DNA from 3 places in the Paraburkholderia sp. EG287B genome. Region 2 is predicted to be linked to each of the others. Evidence: riboswitches for the same ligand, from Rfam matches in the RefSeq annotation. Region 2 holds a riboswitch; each other region holds the start of a gene.
The links. A riboswitch is a leader RNA that binds a small molecule or an ion and turns the genes downstream of it on or off. The one in region 2 is predicted to bind cobalamin.
Positions count from the first base shown of each region.

Region 1: it holds a riboswitch for cobalamin, as region 2 does, so the genes downstream of both, cobW (cobalamin biosynthesis protein CobW) here and AB4Y40_RS24215 (TonB-dependent receptor) in region 2, are expected to answer to the same signal.
Region 3: it holds a riboswitch for cobalamin, as region 2 does, so the genes downstream of both, AB4Y40_RS03710 (CbtB-domain containing protein) here and AB4Y40_RS24215 (TonB-dependent receptor) in region 2, are expected to answer to the same signal.

Region 1 is NZ_JBFRCG010000012.1:111,375-118,593, forward strand. It holds gene bluB (5,6-dimethylbenzimidazole synthase) at 1-395, opposite strand, end outside; gene AB4Y40_RS22680 (cobyrinate a,c-diamide synthase) at 379-1,689, opposite strand; gene cobO (cob(I)yrinic acid a,c-diamide adenosyltransferase) at 1,694-2,296, opposite strand; gene AB4Y40_RS22690 (cobalamin biosynthesis protein) at 2,293-2,787, opposite strand; cobalamin riboswitch at 2,930-3,200, shown strand; gene cobW (cobalamin biosynthesis protein CobW) at 3,414-4,505, shown strand; gene cobN (cobaltochelatase subunit CobN) at 4,533-7,219, shown strand, end outside.
Region 2 is NZ_JBFRCG010000013.1:79,030-86,248, forward strand. It holds gene AB4Y40_RS24195 (DUF2182 domain-containing protein) at 1-605, opposite strand, end outside; gene AB4Y40_RS24200 (DUF899 domain-containing protein) at 614-1,378, opposite strand; gene AB4Y40_RS24205 (helix-turn-helix domain-containing protein) at 1,528-2,748, shown strand; gene AB4Y40_RS24210 (glutamine cyclotransferase) at 2,784-3,425, shown strand; gene AB4Y40_RS24215 (TonB-dependent receptor) at 3,474-5,405, opposite strand; cobalamin riboswitch at 5,510-5,692, opposite strand; cobalamin riboswitch at 5,783-5,917, shown strand; gene AB4Y40_RS24220 (porin) at 6,164-7,219, shown strand, end outside.
Region 3 is NZ_JBFRCG010000002.1:210,609-217,827, reverse strand. It holds gene AB4Y40_RS03720 (AbrB/MazE/SpoVT family DNA-binding domain-containing protein) at 1-120, opposite strand, end outside; gene AB4Y40_RS03715 (histidine phosphatase family protein) at 249-878, opposite strand; cobalamin riboswitch at 923-1,068, shown strand; gene AB4Y40_RS03710 (CbtB-domain containing protein) at 1,108-1,326, shown strand; gene AB4Y40_RS03705 (CbtA family protein) at 1,340-2,092, shown strand; gene AB4Y40_RS03700 (ABC transporter permease) at 2,410-3,099, shown strand; gene AB4Y40_RS03695 (ABC transporter permease) at 3,113-3,826, shown strand; gene AB4Y40_RS03690 (ABC transporter ATP-binding protein) at 3,858-4,646, shown strand; gene AB4Y40_RS03685 (GlxA family transcriptional regulator) at 4,680-5,774, shown strand; gene AB4Y40_RS03680 (aspartate aminotransferase family protein) at 6,004-7,219, shown strand, end outside.

The sequences.
Region 1 (7,219 bases), on a different contig from region 2:
ACCGAAGCGAGGTCCATCTCGGGCAGCGTGCGGCGGCCGAAGACGTGGGCTTCGCGGCGATCCATCAGCGCGACCACGAGCACCTCGGCGCAATCGCGCATGCCCTCCACCTTGAGCTTCATGAACTCGTCGCGCCGTTTGCCCAGCGCATCGGCGGTCGCGATGCGTTCGCGCTCGACCGTCGCATGCAGCTGTTCGCGCAACGCATGGTCCGTGATGCGCATGATGCGCCACGGCTGCATGAAGCCCACGCTCGGCGCGTGATGCGCGGCGTCGAGCAGACGCGCGAGCGTCGCGGGGTCGATCGGGCCCGGTGCGAAGTGCCGCATGTCGCGGCGCTCGTAAATCGCGCGGTAGACCGCCGCGCGTTCGGCTTCGTCAAAGGGCTGTGCCATGGAAGAGTGCGGCCGCGAAAGCCGGGTTGGAGGGCCAGTAAGCGTGCATATAGGTGGCCGCGATCGAGCCGTGCCGATACAGCGCCTCGCCGGGCGCGCCAGTTTGAGCGTGGCGTGCCGTGAGCGCGGGTGCGAGTGATGTGGAAACACGCGAATAGTGAAACGTATGGCCGCGTAGCTCGCCATGCGCGCCGTCGAGCTGCTGCATTCCGAGCGCAGCGAAGCGCGTTTGCATGACCGCCTCGCCCGGAAGCATGCCGAGCATCGGCGTGCGCGTGCCTTCCACGTCGGTCAACGCGTCGAGCAGATAGAGCATGCCGCCGCATTCGGCGACGAGCGGTTTGCCTGCGGATACATGCGCGCGCAACGAATTCGCGCTCCGCGTGTTGTGCGCGAGCGTCGAAGCATGTAGCTCGGGATAGCCGCCCGGCAGAAAGACCGCATCGGCGCCGGCGGGCGCAGGCTCGTTCGCGAGCGGCGAGAAGTAACTCACGCTCGCACCCAGCGATTCGAGCAACGCCATGTTCGCCGGATAGAGAAACGAGAACGCGGCGTCGCGCGCAATGGCGATATGACGGCCTTCGAGCCGCCGCGTCATCGCTTCGTCGTGCGAAGGATCGGCGAACGCCACTGCCGGCGGCAATTCGGCGAGCGCGGTTTGCGCGAGCGCGTCGGCGGCGCGTTCGATGCGCGCGTCGAGGTCGTCGATCTCCGCGGCCTGATGCAGGCCGAGATGACGATCGGGCAGCGCCATCGTCGCTTCGCTCGCGACATGCCCGAGCCAGCGCACGTCGGCGGGCAACGCCTCCTGCAGCATCTGGGCGTGGCGCGGCGAGCCCACTCGGTTCGCCAGCACGCCATGAAACGGCACCTCCGGCCGAAAGCGCGCGAGGCCGAACGCGATCGCGCCGAAGGTCTGCGCCATCGACTTCGCGCTGACGATGGCGGCCACCGGCACGCCAAACTCAGTCGCGAGATCGGCGCTGCTCGGCGTGCCGTCGAACAGGCCCATGACGCCTTCGATGAGGATCAGGTCGGCTTCGCGCGCGGCCTGCGCGAGCAGGGCGCGGCACGCTTCTTTACCCACCATCCACAGGTCGAGCGAGAGCACGGGCGCGCCGCTCGCGCGTGCGAGGATCATCGGGTCGAGAAAATCCGGCCCGGTCTTGAAGACGCGCACGCGCCGGCCCGCGCGCCGGTGCAGCCGTGCGAGGCCGGCCGTGAACGTGGTCTTGCCCTGGCCCGAAGCGGGCGCGCTGATGAAGAGCGCGGGGCAGGCAACCGTTGCGCTCATGCGCTCAAAACTCCACGCCCTTTTGCGCTTTCACGCCTTGCTCGCGATACGGATGCTTCACGAGGCGCATTTCCGTGACGAGGTCGGCGGCTTCGATCAGGGCGTCGGGTGCATGGCGGCCCGTCACGACCACGTGCACGTGCGGCGCACGCGACGCGATCACGCCGAGCACTTCGTCGAGCGGCAGGTACTCGTATTTGAGCACCGTGTTGAGTTCGTCGAGGATCACCATGGCGTACTCGCCGCTCTCGATCATGCGCTTCGCTTCGTCCCAGCCCTTGCGCGCGGTGGCGATGTCGCCGTCGCGATTCTGCGTGTTCCAGGTGTAGCCGTCGCCCATCGTCACGAAATCGCAGTGCGCAACGCTGCCGAGAAAATCGCGTTCGGCCGTGTGCAGCGCGCCCTTGATGAACTGCACGACACCGAGCTTCATGCCGTGGCCGAGCATGCGCACCGCCATGCCGAATGCGGCCGTGCTCTTGCCCTTGCCATTGCCGGTGTTGACGATCAACAGGCCCTTTTCGTGCGTCGCGGCGGCCTGCTTCTTCTCGTGGCCTTCGCGGCGGCGTTGCGTCATGCGTTGGTGCGATTCGGGATCGGTTTTCATCGTCGGGAGTGGGTTGGTGGCGGCGCTTTCGCGTCCGCGTTTTCGTGATCTTGCAGAATGCCTGCGATTGCGACCGTCACGCCGTCGAGCGCCAGCTTGCCGCGCACGAGCGGAGCGCCGCCCGCCGCGAGACGCGCGCAGGGCTCGCACACGCCGTCCACACCGAACTGCGCCTGCGCGGCGGCGGAGGGCGGCGCCAGTGTCGGCGTCGCGGCGAGCTGCTCCCGCGTGTACGTCTGCAGCGGCAGCGCGTGTGCCGCGCAAAACGCTTGCAAGGCGGGTTCGCCGGCTTTGGCGTCGAGCGTCGCCACGGCCGTTACGCCGTCGAGCGGCCACGCGCCGAGCGCGGCGCGCACTGCGGCTTCGACCTGCGCGAGCGTCACGCCGCGCCGGCAGCCGATGCCGAGCGCAAGCGGCGGCACGCGCTGCGCGGGCTCCGGCGTGGCTTCGAATGAGGCTGCGCGCGAGGCGCGATGTTCGGCAGGATTCACGGCGAGAGCGTCGATCGAAGGCGTGACCGCAGAGGCAAAACGAGCAAAAGCGTCGCGTTCCAGCAGGCGCCGGATGCGCGCTACGATAGCACACGCTTTTGCGGCTTCCCACGCCTTCCTTGACGCGCAGGCCCCCCGCGCCTACACTCGCACGCACTCTGGTGCTCGCGCGCGCGATTCATAATGCACGCGCAGTTAAACGGGAATCAGGGAGCCATCCCGCCTCGGGCATGGCCAACCTGAACTGCACCCGCAACGGTACAACGAGCGCGGCGTTCGCACGAATGCCGCAAACCGCTTCCATGCTTTACGCAGTCCACGCCACTGTGCAAGCCGGCCGCAAGGCCGCTCGCGCGGGAAGGCGAAGCGGTGTTTCGTCAGTCCGGATACCGGCCAGATACGTGGGATTCGCGCTGCGGGGATGCGGTGCCGGGTCCGTGATTTTCATGCGTCAGCCGGGCGAGGCCCGGGTGCGTTTCTGGTCGTTCGTCCCCTGCAGGTTGTTGCATCGTTGCGCGTGACAGCGTCTCCATGGATACGCGCGTGTGCGCAACACGGCACCCGCACGAACGGCAGGCGCGACGCACCATGCCCCTCGATACGGCCTGGCGCCGAAGGAGCACTTCATGCAAATGCGCAAGATTCCGGTCACGATCGTGACGGGCTTTCTCGGCAGCGGTAAAACCACGCTGCTGCGTCACATTCTTCAGCACGCGGGCGGCCTGCGCGTCGCGGTCATCGTCAACGAATTCGGCGAACTCGGCATCGACGGCGAAATCCTGCGTGGCTGCGGCATCGGCTGCGACGAAGACGGCAACGAAACCGAAGGCCAGCTCTACGAACTCGCAAACGGCTGCCTTTGCTGCACCGTGCAGGAAGAGTTCTTTCCCGTGATGGAGAAACTGCTCGAACGCCGCGGCGATGTCGATCACGTGCTGATCGAAACCTCGGGTCTCGCGCTGCCCAAGCCGCTCGTGCAGGCGTTCAACTGGCCGTCGATCCGCAACGCGTTCACCGTCGATGCGGTCGTGACCATGGTGGACGGCCCCGCCGCCGCGAGCGGCCAGTTCGCCGAAAATCCGCAGGCCGTGGACGCGCAGCGCCGCGCCGACCCGAACCTCGATCACGAGTCGCCGCTGCACGAGCTGTTCGAAGACCAGCTTTCGGCGGCCGACCTCGTCATTCTCAACAAGACCGATCTGCTGGACGTTGCGGACCAGGACGCGCTCATCGCCGAACTGCGCGAAGAACTGCCGCCGCAGGTGAAGATCGTGCGCGCGCAGCACGGCAAGCTCGATCTGCATACGCTGCTCGGGCTCGAGGCGGCCTCCGAGGAGAGCATTCATCTGCGGCACGACCATCACGGTTCCGCCGACGATCCCGATCATCACCATGACGAGTTCGATTCGGTCGTGGTGTCAGGCGCTGCCGCTTCGCGCGAAAGCGTGATCGAGGCGCTGCAACAACTCGTCGATGCGCACACGATCTATCGCGTGAAGGGCTTTGCCGCGTTGCCGGGCGCGCCCATGCGCCTCGTGATTCAAGGCGTGGGCCGTCGCTTCGACAGCTATTTCGACCGCCGCTGGAACGCGCAGGAAAGCGCGGCACAGCCGCTCGCGAGCCGTTTCGTGCTGATCGGCGAAGACCTCGATGGCGCGACGCTGCAAGCGGCCTTCGATACCGCATTGGCGAACCTGCAGACCGCGGCCGCGAAGTGATCGCGCCGAGCTAGACGAGGCTGTTCCATGCATTTGCTGCGCACCACGCCGGGCGGTTTCGTCGACGACACGCAAGGCGTTATCCGGATCGACCAGCAGCCCGCCGAGATCGTCGTGCTCAGTTCGGCGGACACCACGCTCGCGCTGCTGGCGAGCGTGGTGCCGCGTCTGCCCGCCGGTTTTCCGGGCGTGCGGCTCGCGAACGTCACGTATCTGCGCCAGCCCGCGTCGGTGGACTTCTACGTCAAAGACGTCTTGCAGCACGCGCGCGTGGTGGTGGTCGATCATCTGGGCGGCGAAACGTACTGGCCTTATGGGATCGAGCAGGTCGTCTCGCTCGCCGGGCGTCGCGGACAACTGCTCGCGATGTTTTCGGGCGACTTGCAGGAAGACCCCAATCTCATCGCCAAGAGCCGCGCCGAGCCCGAGTTTTGCCGCTTGCTGTGGCGTTATCTGCGCGAAGGCGGCGCGGCCAACGCCGAATCGTTCCTGCGTGCGCTCGCGTGGCGCGCGTTCGACTGGGGCAGCGAGCCCGCGCCGCCCGTCGCGCTGCCGGCCGCCGCACTCTATTGCCCGCAGCGCGATGTCGCGACCATCGACGAATGGCGCGCGCGCTGGCAACCCGGCGCGCCGGTCGTCGCGCTGCTGTTTTACAAGGCGCATCTGCAGGCGGCGAACACCGCCGCTTTCGATGCCTTGATCGCCGCGCTGCTCGCGCGCGGCCTGAACCCGCTGCCGCTTGCGATCACGTCGCTCAAGGACGCCTTGAGCCGCGACGTGCTCGACCAACTGGCGGCCGAACACGACGTCTCGCTCGTGCTGAATACCACGGCATTCGCGGCTTCATCGCTCGATGACCCCGAACCGATCGCGCTCGCCGGCGACGCGCCTGTGCTCCAGGTGATCCTGAGCGGCGGCAATCGCGAAGACTGGGTGAAGGACAATCACGGCCTGAATTCTCGCGACATCGCCATGCATATCGCACTGCCCGAAGTGGACGGCCGCGTGATTACGCGTGCGATCAGCTTCAAGGGCCTTGCGTACCACTGCAAGGAGACGCAGGTCGATGTCGTGCGCTATCAGCCCGACGCCGAACGCGTGGCTTTCGTCGCCGAACTGGCGCGCCGGTGGTGCCGTCTGCGCAGCCTGCCGAATGCAGAGAAGAAGCTCGCGCTCGTGCTCGCGAACTATCCGATGAGCGAAGGGCGCATCGGCAACGGCGTGGGGCTCGACACGCCGGCCTCGGTGGTCGGCATCCTGCGCATGCTGCGCGACGAAGGCTATCGCGTGGCCGATCTGCCCGCAGCCGGCGACGCGCTCATGCGCATCCTCACGCAGGGCGTGACCAACGATCCGGACACCCGCGCGCTGCGTCCCGCATGGCAGAGTCTTTCCCTCGACGACTACCGCGCGCGCTTCTCGCAACTGCCCGCCGAGGCGCAAAACGCGCTGATCGCGCGCTGGGGCGTGCCGGAGGATGACCCCACGGTGCGCCGCGGCCGCTTCATGATTGCGGGCTGGCGCTGTGGCCAGGTGTTCGTGGGTATCCAGCCGTCGCGCTCGCGCGGCGACGACACCTACGCGAACTACCACGACGCCGAACTCGTGCCGCCGCACGCGTATCTCGCGTTTTACTTCTGGCTGCGCGAGACCTTCGGCATCGACGCCATCGCGCACGTGGGCAAGCACGGCAACCTGGAGTGGCTGCCCGGCAAGAGCGTGGCGCTCGCCGACACCTGCTGGCCCGACATGGCGCTCGGGCCGCTGCCGCATCTGTACCCGTTCATCGTCAACGATCCGGGCGAGGGCAGCCAGGCCAAGCGCCGCGCCCAGGCCGTGATCATCGACCACCTGATGCCACCGCTCACGCGTGCCGAGAACTACGGGCCGCTGCAAGACCTCGAACGTCAGGTCGATGAGTATTACGAAGCATTGATGGTGGACCCGCGCCGCGCCAAGCTGCTGCGCAAGACCATCCTCGCGACGATCATCGAGCATCGGCTGCACGAGGAATTGAGCGTTTCCGCGCCGCAGGATCAGGCGGGCGAAGACGAATTGCTCACGCGCGCCGACGCTTACCTCTGCGAGCTGAAGGAAGCGCAGATTCGCGACGGCCTGCATACGTTCGGCGAATCGCCGCAAGGCCAGCAGCGGCGCGACACGCTGCTCGCGCTCGGGCGCTACGCATGCGGCGACGGGCAGGGCGCAAACGCGGGCCTGATCGACGCGCTCGCGCGCGACCTGCGTATCGATCACCTCGTCGATCCGGCTACGGTCGATTGGGCTGCGCCGTGGCAGGGCCCGCGTCCGCCGCAACTCGCTGTGGTGAGCGATACGCCATGGCGTCATGCCGGCGACACGCGCGAACGCCTCGAAATGCTGGCGGCCACGCTGATCGAAGACATTTGCTCAGGCGAACGAAGCGATGCGGAGCCTGCATCGCTGCCGCACGCGGCCCGGGTGCTCGCGCGCCTGCGCGACGACGTGCTGCCGCGCCTCGACGCCTGCGGCCCCGAAGAGTTGCGCCAGCTGCGCCGTGGCTTCGAAGGCCGCTTCGTGCCGCCGGGCCCGAGCGGTTCGCCCTCGCGAGGCCGTCCCGACGTGCTGCCCACGGGCCGCAACTTCTATTCCGTCGATACGCGCGCCATTCCGACCCAGGCGGCGTGGGCGCTCGGCATGAAATCGGCGCATCAGCTCATCGAGCGGCATTTGCA
Region 2 (7,219 bases):
AGCTTCAGGCCGTGACGCAGCGCAGCCTGCATATCGAACCGCGCATGCCCGCACGACGGCACGTTCCCGCAGCACGCAAGCCACCGCGCTTTCCACGCGGAGAACTGCAGCACGCCCGCCATCACGACGACCACACCGGCCAGGGCCGGCGCACTATGCGCTAGCGCTGGCGCCTCGACGGCCAGCGCGGTGAGTCGCGCCCCCGCCGCGAACACGAGCCCCCCGACTACGAGCCACACGAAGAAGTAACCCGCACCGGCCATCACCGTCATCCCACCCGCACGCGCCGCGCGTGCGTCGCCCAGCGCCTCGAAATACCGCCACAAAGCGGGCGCGACCGCGGGCAACATCATTGCGACCATCATCACATTCCACATGCCGGCAAACGATACGGCGGCGTCGAACCACGTGCGTCCGCATATGGGCGTCCAGAGCGTGGACATCGTCCAGCCGCCAGGCATCGGCGTGCCGCCCATCGCCTGCATCGAAGCGCACCAGACGAACGTTGCCGCCGCGCTCGCCGCGCAGACCAGCGACGCAACGCCGAAGAAAATCGCGCGCGGTGTACCGCCGCGCAGCCGTACCGTCATGCCGACGTTATCCATGATGCGCCTCAGCTCTCTGCGTACTCGTCATGCCGGTGCCACCAGATGCCGGCCTCGTTGCGTCCCTTCGGCGCGCGGTCGAGCCACTGGTACATGCCCCACACGCCATCGAGGCCGCGCGCATAGGTCGAGTACGTGTGATAGACCACGCCGTCCTCGAGCACGAACGCGCTCAGGCCCGGACGGTCGCGCGTGTAGGTCGCCGCGTCGGTGCCGCAGCTCGCCGCGAACTCGGCAACGGGCGCGGGCGGCGGATTCATGTCCATGGCGTGGCCGCTGCGCGCATAGTTGTATTCGATGTCGCCCGCGCGCTGCTGCGCGGTGGTGAACGCCACGTTGAAATCGAAGTTGAAGTCGTTGCCGCTCGACGAGGCCCACGGGAAATGCCATCCCATGCGCTTGCGGTAGCTGAGCAGCTTCGCGAGCGGCGCGCGCGAGACCGCCATGAGCCGCACGTCGTGATTCGCGAGATGCACGGCGATGCCTTCGAAGCCATCCGCAATCGACGAGCACGACGGACAGCCCGCCGCGTAATCCGGTCCGAACATGAAGTGATAAACGAGCAGTTGCGAGCGCCCCTTGAAGAGATCGGCGAGCGTGGCGCCGCCCTCTTCGGTTTCGAAGCGATACGTCTTGTCGACGCGCACCCACGGCAACGCCTGGCGTTGCTGCGCCAGTGCGTCGCCGCGGCGCGTGTGTTCTTTCTCGGCGGCCAGCAGTTCGATGCGCGCCGCAAGCCAGTCTTCGCGCGTTCCTGTGGTATGGGTTGCCATTGCCTGGTCCTCCTATGGATTCACTATGATGGCGGCGCGCTGTGCGCATGGCCATGCCGTTCGATCGATGATTCGTTTGATCGCCGTGTTAGATTAGGTCCGGACCGAGGAGGAGGGGGAGTGACAAGTGTGGCGGGATTCCCATGACCATGGATTCGCTGATCACGGCGGCGGCGCGCGCGCTCGCGGCCGGTGATCCGCTCGGCGCGCTGAACCGGGTCGCGTTGCGCGACGACGCGCCCGCGCTCGCGCTGCGCGGCATCGCCATGGCGCAGCTCGGCGACTTCGCGCGCGCCAAAGCGCTGCTGCGCAGCGCGGCGCGCGGCTTCGGCTCGCGCGAGGCCGTGGCGCGTGCGCGCTGTGTCGTCGCCGAGGCCGAAATCGCGCTCGCCTCACGCGACCTCGGCTGGCCGACCGATACGCTCGCTGCGGCGCGGCAAACGCTCGAGGCCCATGGCGACCGTCTCAATGCCGCGCACGCACGCTACCTGGAAATACGCCGGTTGCTGCTCATCGGCCGCCTCGACGAGGCCGGCGGCATGCTTGCCGAAGCCGATCCCGCGCCGCTGCCGCCTGCGTTGCGTGCGGCGCACGAGCTGATCGCCGCCGGCATTGCCATGCGGCGCATTCAGACGCAGGCGGCGCGGCGCGCGCTCTCCGCGGCCGCGCGCGCCGCGCGTGAGGCGGGCATCGCGGCGCTGAGCGCCGAGATCGAGAGCGCCGCGCTGCTGTTGACCTCGCCGGCGGCGCGCCTCATCGCGCGCGGTGAAGAGCGGGTGCTGCTGCTGGAAGACGTCGAGGCGCTGCTCGCCTCGAAGGCGCTCGTCGTGGACGCGTGCCGCTACGTCGCGCGCGAGGGCCCGACCGTCATCGAACTCGCAAGACGGCCCGTGCTGTTCGTGCTCGCCCGCGCGCTCGCCGAGGCGTGGCCCGCCGACGTGCCGCGCGACGCGCTCATCGCCCGCGCCTTTCGCACGAAGCACGCCGACGAAACGCATCGCGCCCGCCTGCGCGTGGAAATCGGCCGCTTGCGCACGCTGATGCGCGACGTGGCGGAGATCGGCGCGACCCAGCAGGGCTTCGCGCTGGCGCCGCGCCACGCGAGCGAAGTGGTGGTGCTGGCACGGCCCGTGGAAGAAAAGCACGCCGCCGTGCTGGCCTTTCTCGCCGATGGTGAATCGTGGTCGAGTTCGGCGCTGGCGCTGGCGCTTGGCGCGAGCCAGCGCACCGTGCAGCGCGCGCTCGATTCGCTCGCCGCGGCGGACAAGGTGCAGTCGTTCGGCTACGGCCGCGCGCGCCGCTGGACCACGCCGCCCGTCCCCGGATTCGCGACGACCTTGTTACTCCCCGCGCCGCTGCCAGGCGACTAGGATGAACGCCTGTCCCGTCATTCAAGGAGGAAACCATGAAACGAACGACTGCCGAAATCGTCCGCGAGTACGGCCCTTTTCCCGGCATCGAGAAGGTGGGCGGCGTCTCGTACGACGGCAAGCAGGTGTGGTTCGCCGTGGGCGAGCGCATCGCGTCGCTCGATCCGCAGAGCGGCCAGACACAGCGCTCGATCGACATTGCGGCACACGCGGGCACGGCGTTCGACGGCCGGCATCTGTTTCAGATCGCCGAGGACCGCATCCACAAGATCGACCCTGAAACGGGCCGCGTGCTTGCCACGATTCCCGCGCCTGGAGGCGGCGGCGACTCGGGACTCGCGTGGGCAGACGGCACGCTCTGGGTCGGGGTGTATCGCGAGCGCAAGATCCATCAGGTCGATCCGCAGACGGGCGCGATCCTGCGCACGCTCGAATCGAGCCGCTTCGTCACGGGCGTGACGTGGGTGGATGGCGAGCTGTGGCACGGCACCTGGGAAGGCGACGAGAGCGACTTGCGGCGCATCGATCCGGGCACGGGCGAAGTGCTGGAACAGCTCGACATGCCGCCGGGGACCGCCGTTTCGGGGCTGGAGTCCGATGGCGGCGAGCAGTTTTTCTGCGGCGGCGGCAACAGCGGGAAGATTCGCGCGGTGCGGCGGCCGAAGCGCGAGGGCTAGGCGAGCGGGCGCGCGAAACGCTTGAACGCACCCGCTCGCACGCAACGCTCAGAACGTATAGGTCACCTTGCCAAACGCCGTGCGCCCCAGCGTGTTGTACCCGTATGCGGTCACGTACTGCCGGTTGAACACGTTCGCCAGCGTGGCCGAAAGCGCGAGATGCGCATTGACCTTGTACGACGCGCGCAGGCTCACCGTGGTCCACGAAGGCAGGTAGATCGTGTTGAGCTGGTCGTCGAACGTCGAGCCGTTATACAGCAGCGAAACGCCGGTACTGAGGGCGTGGAGCTGGAACTCGTCCCACGTGTGATCCACGCTCAGGCTCGCCGTCTGGCGCGGGCGGCGATTGAGCCAGGTCTGGTCGGTCACGTCCTGCGGATTCAGGATCCCCACCGCGAGGCTCACCGGCGTGGACTTGCCGAGCGTGCCCTTGTACGAGAGGTCGAGCCCCTGAATGTGCGCGCGGCCCACGTTCACGGGCAGGAAGGTCTGCGAGTTGTACGTGATGAGGTCGTGCACCCGCGTGTCGTACACGGCCGCCGTGAACGTGCCGATCGACGTGGTGGCGTCGAGCGCGGCTTCGACCGAATCGCTGCGTTCGGGCAGCAGGTTGGGATTCGAGTAGCCCGGATAGTAGAGGTCGTTGAAGGTCGGCAGGCGGAACGCGTTGCCGTACGAAACGCGCGCGGTGTAGACCGGCGTGATCGCCCACGACAGTGCGACGTTGCCCGTATTCACCGATTGCCCCTGCACGATCTCGTGCCGCCCCGCCAGAAACAGCGTGACGGGTCCGAGCGTGGTGGACTGATGCATCGACACGGCCGAATCGTTGCGCGCCGGCAGGCCGCCCGGCACATCCACCGGCAGGAACGCCATCTCGCGCGTGTAGTCGTAGGCGAGCTTGGTCTCGCCGTCGAGCGGCATGCCGAAGAGCGTGTGGCCTCTTTCCTGATGCGTGATCGACGTGGAGGTGGAAAAGCGCGTCGAGTCGATCTCGTCGGTCGGGATCGTCGGGTCGTTCGAATAGAGGAACTGACGGTCCGTCGCGTAGCCCACCGACTGGTCGAACTGCGTGGTCGGCGTGATGTCGAGGTGGAACGCGAGGCCGGTCGTGAGCTGGTTGTCGCGCTGGCGGTCGTTGCCCCCCGCGTTGTCGAACGAGAGATCGGAGCGGTGGTAGAGCGCGAAGGTCGAGATCGACCAGTTGTCGTGCGCGTAGCCAAGGCGCGCGTCCAGGTTCTGCGCGTGGTACGGGTTGCGGCCGTCTTCGTGGCCGTAGGCCCAGGGCTGGGTCGCGTCGATGCCCGCCGTGTTGTAGTCGTGCAGGCCCAGCGAGTAGGTGAGGCCGCTCAGTGCGGAAAGCGGCCCGGTCGAGCCGATCGTGCCCGAGGTGCGCACCTGCGTGTCGAAGGTCTTGTTCGAGCCGCCGCCGAACGAGACGGTGGTCTGGTTCGGCTGGTTCGACGCATGACGCGTGAAGAGCTGCACGACGCCGCCCACGGCATCCGCGCCGAACGAGGAGGCTGCGGGGCCCGAGATCACTTCGACGCGGTCGAACGAGGCGGTCGCCAGATCGGCCCATTCGGCCGTGCCCGTGGTGACGGAGCCTATGCGTATGCCGTCGATGAACACGGCCACCTGGTCGGCCGACGACCCGCGGATGCTCACCCCCGTGTACGACCCCGGCCCGCCGGTCTGCGAGACGGTGACGCCGGGCAGCGTGGCGAGCGCCTGCGCGATGCTGGGGTCGGCGGGGGAGACGCGGTCGAGGTCCTCGCGCGTGAGCACCTGGGTGCTCGCGTAGCGCTGGTCGAACGATTGCGGCAGATGCTGCGCGTCGCCCACGACGAGGATATTGGGCAGCGTGGTGCCGTCGCCGGCTTGCTGCTGTGTCTGGGTCGGCGATGCGTCGGCGGCATGCGCGGTTTGCCACGCACAGGCGAGCGCGGCGGAAGTCAATACGAATTGGCGAAACTTCATGATGCGGTGGCTGGAAACAGCTCCTGAAAAACGGGCTGTCCGTGCAACGGGCGATCGCCGCGTGGGCGGTGCTTTTGCGCATTGGGGATCCCCGCCCGCTGCGGCTGCTGGACTCGGCTGATGGCAGGTCTCCTGGCTCGCGGGTCGACGTCCGTTGCCGGCCTTCCCGGTTTCCCAGTGGCACGCTCTGGCATGGACTCGCCGCTAACAGTTGCGGGGGCAGCCGCAGTCTTGCACTGCGTTCCCTTTTGATCCCGTCGCCGGGAACCATCAGCGCGCAAGGGTAATGGCCGCGCATTCGCCGCGTCAACCTTTGACGTGTGTCGTGTGGCGAAAACACCCGGTTTGGCCGCTCCCGCAACTTACGCTATCCTTGCAGCTGTTTTTCGCGCGTAGGCGCTGCACGAGCGAAACGCAGCAGGGAAGCCGGTGAGAATCCGGCGCGGTCGCGCCACTGTGACTGGCTGTCAATCGAGCCAGAAGTCAGACCTCGCTACGTTTATTTCACGACTCATTCCCGGGCGCGTAACCCAAGGAGCCGTCAATGCACACCCTCCCACCTTGGAAAAGCGGGCCAATCCGGCCACCACCACCGGCCCTGATGCGGCGTAGACCGCTCACGGGCCACCAGGCGTTCGCTGTTCAAAAGCACGCTGGATATTGACGGATTAACGACGACGTCGGGGCACCTCGCCGCACCAAGCGAGGGCTGACGGCGCTCGTCCATGCATTCTTTACAAGCACAAACAAGAAGACTCATGAACAAGCACATTCTGGCCGCCCTCGGCGGGGCGGCGTTGGCATTCACAGGCGCTGGCGCCTCGGCGCAGCAGGTCACGTTGTACGGTGAGATCGACGCTAGCGTCGACTATGTCAGCGACGTTGCGGGCCGCAGCCAGTATCGCGCAGGCTCGGGCCTGATCGACGGCAGTTTTTGGGGCCTGCAGGGCAGCGAGGATCTCGGCGGCGGCAACGCCGCGATCTTTCGCCTCGAGCGCGGTTTCTCGGTCACCTCCGGCGAAGCCTTCAACGACCATCCGTTCTACGTTGGTCTGCAATCCGAACGATTTGGCACGATCACGCTGGGCCGCCAGTACGACACGATGCACGACTACTTCGCCCCGTTCACGCTGACGGGCGGCGCGGGCGGCACGGCATTCGGCCATCCGTTCGACAACGACAACGCCAACAATTCCTGGCTCGCCTCGAATGCGGTGAAGTTCGCGAGCGCCACATACGGCGGTTTCAGCGCCGGCGCGATGTACGCGTTTTCGAACGCGGCGGGGCGCTTCGCGCAAAACCGCGCCTACGGCTTCGGCGCGCATTACGAGGGCGGCCCGTTCAGCGCCGGCGTGGCTTGGATGCACATCGACGGACGCGGTGCCTCTTCGGTGGGTGCGTACGACACGTCGGTGCTGCCGGGTGCGGGCCTCGTGCCGACCGAGGTCGCGGTGCAGCGCGAAGACACCATTGGCGCGGGCATGAGCTACGCGCTCGGCGACGTGACGCTCGGCGCGGCCTGGTCACGTTCCATTCATACGAGTGTGAGCGAGGCCGATGGCGGCGTGCCGCTGCCGTCGATCGCCTTCAGCAACTACGAAGTGAATGCGCTGTGGCAGGTGACGCCCGCGTTCTCGCTGGCGGGCATGTATGCCTATACGGGCGCGACCTCCGCACATTGGCATCAAGGTGCGCTGCAGGCCGACTATCAGCTGTCGAAACGCACGGACGTGTATACGGAGGCGGTCTATCAGCGCGCGTCGTCCGGTGCGTTTGCGATGATCAACACCTGCGACCCGTCGGCCGGCCGCAAC
Region 3 (7,219 bases), on a different contig from region 2:
AAGGCTGGCCGGAATGCGCACCGCAAGGCTGTTTCCCCAACGCTTCAGGGTTTGTATCGCCATTTCGTCCTCGTACTGAATCAGCCGCCTGGCCAATAACGTGTTGAGCTTGATGTCCATACCTGATCGCGGTGTATCTACGTGGTTGATACAGTCCCGATGCTAGGCCTCGGATAGGTGTGTGTCAACGCGTTGATACGTGTAGTTTCGCGGCGCATGGACGCAGATCAAGGAATGCCGTCCCTGTCTCAGTCCATCGCTGCGAGCCATACCCAGCCGTGCTCCGAGCGGCGCAGCGCCGTCACGGCAAGCGGCGCGATTTCGATCGAGCGAAAACCCGACGACGGCGCGCCCAGCGCGTGAAGAATCGCCGCCCGGATCACGCTCGAGTGCGTGAAGGCGATCAGGGTGTGTCCCGATTCGGGCAGCGCATCGAGCCAGGCGCCGACGCGCGCGCGGACATCGTCGAACGAGTCGCCGCCGTCTGGCGGCCTGAAGCCTGGATCGCGCGTCCATGCCGCAAGGGCTTCGGGCGCTTCCCGCGCGAGATCCGTCAGGCGCCGGCCTTGCCACGCGCCGAAGGCGGCTTCGGCGAGCGCGTCAGCTGGCGTTGCCCCCGCGAAGCCTGCCGCGCGTGCGCTCGCGCGCGCGATCGCTGCGGGACTCGTGAGCGCGCACGGCGCCTCGCCATGGCGATGACCGCCGGCCAGCCGCACGTGCCAGCGCTCGCGCCAGGCGGCGAGCGCCTCGAGTGCGCGCGCGTCGAGCGCTGCTTCGGCGTCACCGCCCGCTACAGGCACGTCAGGCTCGTGCGGGAACGTGCCCGAGCGCAGCGCGGCATTGGCCGCATGGCTCACCAGCCAGACTGTCGTCGACATGCTTCTCCTTTTGCTTCGCCACTCTGTGGCTGACATTCGAGCCGCGGCCAGCCGCCGCAGCGCGTAGAATACAGGCTCCACGACACGCGGAAGCCGGTGCAAGTCCGGCGCGGTCGCGCCACTGTAACTGGTTGCCGTCGAAAACATCGAAGCAACGGAAGTCAGACCTGCGCGTCGTGAACCACTCTTTCAACGACTAGCGGGGCGCGTAACCCCAGGAGAAGTCAGCATGTCCGAAACCACATTCCCCTTGCAGCACGCACCGGCCGCGCCGGCGCCCATTCCGCTGCGGGAGATCCTGCCCTGGGCGATCTTCGGCGGCCTCATGCTGCTGCTGGCCCTGTACTTCGTGGGCGCCGAGCAGGGCGCCACCGCGATCTTCCCGGGCATGTACGTCCACGAGTTCGTTCACGACGGCCGCCATCTGCTCGGCTTCCCCTGCCACTGACCGGGAGCTGAACATGGTTGGCAAGTTGCTGGTACGCGGCATGCTCGCAGGCATCGCCGCGGGACTCCTCACGTTCGGCTTCGCGAAGATCGCGGGCGAGCCCCAGGTCGATCAGGCGATTTCCTTCGAGGAGAAAGCGGACGCCGCGAAGGGCGAAGCGCCCGAGCCCGAAATCGTCAGCCGCGAGACCCAGGCGAGCTTCGGTCTCTTCACGGGCGTGATGGTCTATGGCGCGTCGATCGGCGGGCTCTTTGCGCTCGTCTTCGCGTATGCGAATGGCCGCGCGGGGCGTCTTTCGCCGCGCGCGCTCTCGGCCTGGCTCGCGCTCGCGGCGTTCGTCGCGATCTACATGGTGCCGAACATCAAGTATCCGTCGAATCCGCCCTCGGTCGGCGACCCGGAGACGATCGGCTATCGAACCGGGCTCTTCTTCCTGATGATCGCGATCTCGATCGCCGTGTCGGTGTTATCGCTCAAGGTGCGCGCCGCGTTCGTGCCGCGTCTGGGCGTCTGGAACGCTTCGATCGTGGCGCTCGTGCTGTTCGTCGTCGTGATCGGCGCGGTCCAGCTCGCGCTGCCGACGATCAACGAGGTGCCCGCCGCGTTCCCGGCCGTGCTGCTGTGGAAGTTCCGCACGGTGTCGATCGGCATGCAGCTCATTCTCTGGACCACGATCGGCCTGCTGTTCGGCGCGCTCGCCGAACAGCTGCTCGGCGCGAACGCCCGTGCGGGCAGCGCACGCGGCACGCAAACGCGCGCCGCGTAAGCTCCGCCGGGTCGCGGCGCGCACGCCGCGCGCCTATCGAAAAAGCGACCCCAAACTTGCGTAAATGCCCCGCGCGCCTCGCGTGCCGGGGCATTTTTTTCCGCCTTTCAAAAGCATCGCGCCCGCGGCTGTGCGGGCCTGATCCGCACGCGCCGACGCGTCGCGCGGCAATGCTGCACTGCAATATCCGCGCCGCGCTAGTTTGAGCAATCCATTTTGCACTGAGACGATCCGCGCCAGTTCATCGGTTTCGGCGGCGCCCACGTGCCGCGCGAGGCCGCCCGAAACGACAAAACAACTTTGTTCCGGAGACGCGCGTGATCCTTTACGGCTTTGGCCCGGTGCTGCTCGCCGGCACGATCCAGACCATCGAACTTTCGCTCCTCTCGCTCGGCGTGGCTGTCCTGCTCGGCCTGGCGGGCGCGGCGGCCAAGCTCTCGTTCAACCGGCCGCTCGCGGCCGTGGCGACCGCCTACACGACGCTGATCCGCTCGGTGCCCGACCTCGTGCTGATGCTGCTGCTCTTCTACAGCATCCAGATCGGCGTGAACGAGGCCACCGACGCGCTCGGCATGGCGCAGATCGATATCGATCCGTTCGTGGCCGGCGTCGTCACGCTCGGCTTCATTTATGGCGCGTACTTCACCGAAACCTTTCGCGGCGCGTTTCTCGCGGTGCCGCGCGGCCAGCTCGAAGCGGGCCACGCCTACGGCATGAGCGGGGCGCGCGTGTTCGCCCGCATCCTCTTTCCGCAGATGATGCGGTTCGCGCTGCCCGGCATCGGCAACAACTGGCAGGTGCTCGTCAAGGCGACGGCGCTCGTCTCGATCATCGGTCTCGCCGATGTCGTGAAGGCCGCCCAGGACGCGGGCCGCAGCACCTTCAACCTGTTCTTCTTCCTCGTGATCGCGGCGCTCATCTATCTCGCGATCACCACGCTCTCGAACTTCGCGCTCGTCTGGCTCGAACGCCGCTATTCGGTGGGCGTGCGTCACGCGCAACTGTGAGGAAAAGGCCGTCATGAACGAAATCATCCAGCAATTCGGCCGCGCGTTCCTTTACTGGGACGGCGAGCATGTCTCGGGCCTCGCGATGACGCTGTGGCTGCTCGTGATCTCCGTCGCCTTCGGCTTCGTGTGCGCGGTGCCGCTCGCCGTGGCGCGCGTCTCGAGCCGCCGCTGGCTCTCGCTGCCGGTGCGTTTCTACACCTACGTGTTTCGCGGCACGCCGCTCTACGTGCAGTTGCTGCTCATCTACACGGGCGTGTACAGTCTCGCGTTCATCCGTTCGGAGCCGCTGCTCGACGCGTTCTTCCGCAGCGGCCTGAACTGCGCGGTGCTCGCGTTCGCGCTCAACACCTGTGCGTACACGACGGAGATTTTCGCGGGCGCGATCCGCGCGACCTCGCACGGCGAAGTGGAAGCGGCGCGCGCCTACGGCATGAGCCCGTTCACGATGTACTGGCGCGTGATCCTGCCTTCGGCGCTGCGCCGCGCACTGCCGCTGTACAGTAACGAAGTGATCCTGATGCTGCACGCGACCACGGTGGCCTTCACCGCGACGGTGCCCGACATTCTCAAGGTCGCGCGCGACGCCAACTCGGCCACCTACCGCTCGTTCGAGTCGTTCGGCCTCGCGGCGCTGATCTACTGTGCGGTATCGTTCGTGCTGGTGGCCGCGTTCCGCCGCGCCGAAAAACGCTGGCTCGGCCATCTCGCCGTGCGCACCCGCTGATTCACTGGAACACCGGAAACTGGAGACCATCTTGGCTCAGACGCAATCCTCAGATAGCAAGCTCGTCGCGCGCGACATCCACAAGCGCTACGGCGACAACGAGGTGCTCAAGGGCGTCTCGCTCGACGCGAAGAAGGGCGACGTGATCAGCATCATCGGCGCGAGCGGTTCGGGCAAGAGCACCTTCCTGCGCTGCATCAATTTCCTCGAGAAGCCGAACGCCGGCGAGATCGTCGTGGACGGCGAGGCCGTGCGCACCAAGGCGGGCCGCAACGGCGACCTGGATGTGGCCGACCACAAGCAGTTGCAGCGCATCCGCACCAAGCTCGCGATGGTGTTCCAGCACTTCAATCTCTGGTCGCACATGAACGTGCTCGAGAACGTGATGGAAGCGCCTATCCACGTGCTCGGCGTGCCGCGCAAGGAAGCCGAGGACCGCGCGCGGCAGTATCTGGAGAAAGTGGGCCTCGCGCCCCGCGTGGAGAAGCAATATCCGTCGCATCTTTCGGGCGGCCAGCAGCAGCGCGTGGCGATTGCGCGCGCGCTCGCGATGCATCCCGACGTGATGCTGTTCGACGAACCGACTTCGGCGCTCGACCCCGAACTCGTGGGCGAAGTGCTCAAGGTGATGCAAAAGCTGGCCGAAGAGGGCCGCACGATGATCGTCGTCACCCACGAAATGGGCTTTGCGCGCAACGTCTCGAATCATGTGATGTTCCTGCACCAGGGGCGCACGGAGGAAGAGGGCTCGCCCGCCGATGTGCTCGGCGCGCCGAAGAGCGATCGCTTGCGTCAGTTCCTCTCCGGCAGTCTCAAGTAAGCGGCGCGTTCAGTCTCGCGCCGCGTCTTGCCGATGGTCCGTTCCGCCGCTCTTCCTTCCGCTTCAGTTCCGGCCGCCGCGCCCGGGGGCCAGGTGCCGCTCGCGCGCGCCAGCCGCACGACCCAGGTGGCGATCGTCGCGCTGCCGCCCGTTTCGATGTCGGGCGTGGGCCCGATCGTCGACGCGCTCAATCTCGCCAACGAGATCGACGGCCGCGCGCTGTACCGCTGGCAGATGTGCTCGTGGAACGGCCGCCCCGTGCCGCTCGCGGGTGGCGCGCAGTGGCCCGCCGACTGCGCGTTCGGCGACGCCGTTTCAGCCGACTGGCTGATCGTCGTGACCGAGCGCTACCAGCAGTTCGCCGACTACCGGCTCTTTCTCGCGAGCCTCGCGCGTGTGGGGCAGCGCACGCCACTCGTCACGGGCATTCACCACGGCATCTGGTGGCTCGCGATGGCGGGGCAGTTGCAGGGCTACCGCGTGGCCGCAAACTGGGAAACCTTCCAGCAGTTCGCCGAGCAGTTCGAGCGCACCATCGTCACGCAGCACATCTATGAAATCGACCGCGACCGCGCGACCTGCTCGGGCGGCCAGGCCACACTCGACTTCATGCTCGCGATGATCGGCCGCGACCATGGCCCGGAACTCGCCGAGCGCATTGCCGACGCGCTGGGCGCCAGCACGCTGCGCAGCGGCGACGAGCGCCAGCGCATTCCATTCGTGACCGCGCCCGGCGAGCGGCACCCGCGCCTGAACGACGCGCTCAAGCTGATGGAGGCGAATATCGAGGACCCGCTCACGACCGACGAGATCGCGAATCTCGTGGGCGTGTCGCGGCGGCAGCTCGAGCGGCTGTTTCGCCAGTACCTCGGCGCGATGCCGTCGAAGTATTACCTGGGCCTGCGCCTTGCCAAGGCGCGCTCGCAATTGCAGCGCACCAGCAAGTCGGTGGTGCAGATCAGTCTCGCGTGCGGGTTTTCGTCGGCGGCGCATTTTTCGAATGCGTACCGCGAGCGCTTCGGCGTGACGCCGCGCGAGGACCGCCGCAACTGGATCGAGCGCCAGCACGGCGGGGCCGCCGCCGAACCGCGCGCGGGCGCGCTCGTCGAGCCGCCGGAAGTGCAGTGAAGCTGGCCGCGGCGCAGCAAGCGCCCGGACCTTGCAGGTTCCGTACGAAAAAACGCGTCGCGCCTGCGCAAGACGTTTGCGCGCAGCTTGCCTACACTGCACAGGTGTCGACGGGCTTGGCGCTGGAGCGCTTAGTCCCGTCCCATGCAACGCCACCTGAGCGAAAGGGCACGGCCCCAACGCACACCGACCCCGAATTCGACACGCACTGAGTAAAAGAGGAATCGCCATGAACGACCAGACTGTGAGCCGCAAGACCTTCGACGAAGTGATGGTGCCGTGTTTCTCGCCCGCGCCGTTCGTGCCGGATCGCGGTGTCGGCTCGCGCGTGTGGGACACCGAGGGCCGCGATTACATCGACTTCGCCTGCGGCATCGCCGTGACGTCGTTGGGCCATGCGCATCCGGAGCTGCTGCGCGTGCTGCAGGAGCAGGGCAGCAAGCTCTGGCACATCGGCAACGGCTACACCAACGAGCCGGTGCTGCGCCTCGCGCGCCAGCTCGAAGCGCTCACGTTCGCCGATCGCGCGTTCTTCGCGAACTCGGGTGCGGAGGCCAATGAGGCGGCGCTCAAGCTTGCGCGCCGCGTGGCGTTCGATCGGCACGGCGCCGACAAGTTCGAGATCGTCTCGTTCACGCAGTCGTTCCACGGCCGCACCTTCTTCACCGTGAGCGTGGGCGGCCAGCCCAAGTATTCGGAGGGCTTTGGCCCCGTGCCGGGCGGCATCACGCATCTGCCGTACAACGACATCGAAGCGGCGAAGCGCGCCATCGGCGCGCAGACCTGCGCCGTGATCGTCGAGCCGGTGCAGGGCGAGGGCGGGGTTATTCCCGCCGATCCCGCGTTCCTGCGCGCGCTGCGCGAAGCGTGCGACGCGCACGGCGCGCTGCTGATTTTCGACGAAGTGCAAACGGGCGTGGGCCGCACGGGCCACTTCTACGCCTACGAAGATACGGGCGTCACGCCCGACATCCTCACGACCGCCAAGGCGCTCGGCAACGGCTTCCCGATCGGCGCGATGCTCACGACCGAAGCGATTGCCGCGCACTTCAAGGTGGGCGTGCATGGCACGACCTATGGCGGCAATCCGCTGGGCGCCGCTCTGGCGGGCAAGGTGGTCGAGCTCGTGAGCGATCCGGCGCTGCTGGCTGGCGTGCGTGCGCGCGGCGAAGCGATTCGCGGCAAGCTCGCGAAGCTCAACGAGCGCTTCGACATGTTCAAGGAAGTGCGCGGCAAGGGGCTGTTGATCGGCGCCGAACTGAACGCGCGCTTTGCGGGCCGCGCCAAGGACTTCAACGGGGCGGCCGCGAATCGCGGCGTGATGATGCTGATTGCCGGGCCGGATGTGCTGCGCTTCGCGCCCTCGCTCATCATTCCCGAAGCGGACCTCGACGAAGGCTTTGCGCGCTTCGAGCAGGCCTGCGCAGACGTGATCGGCGCACGCT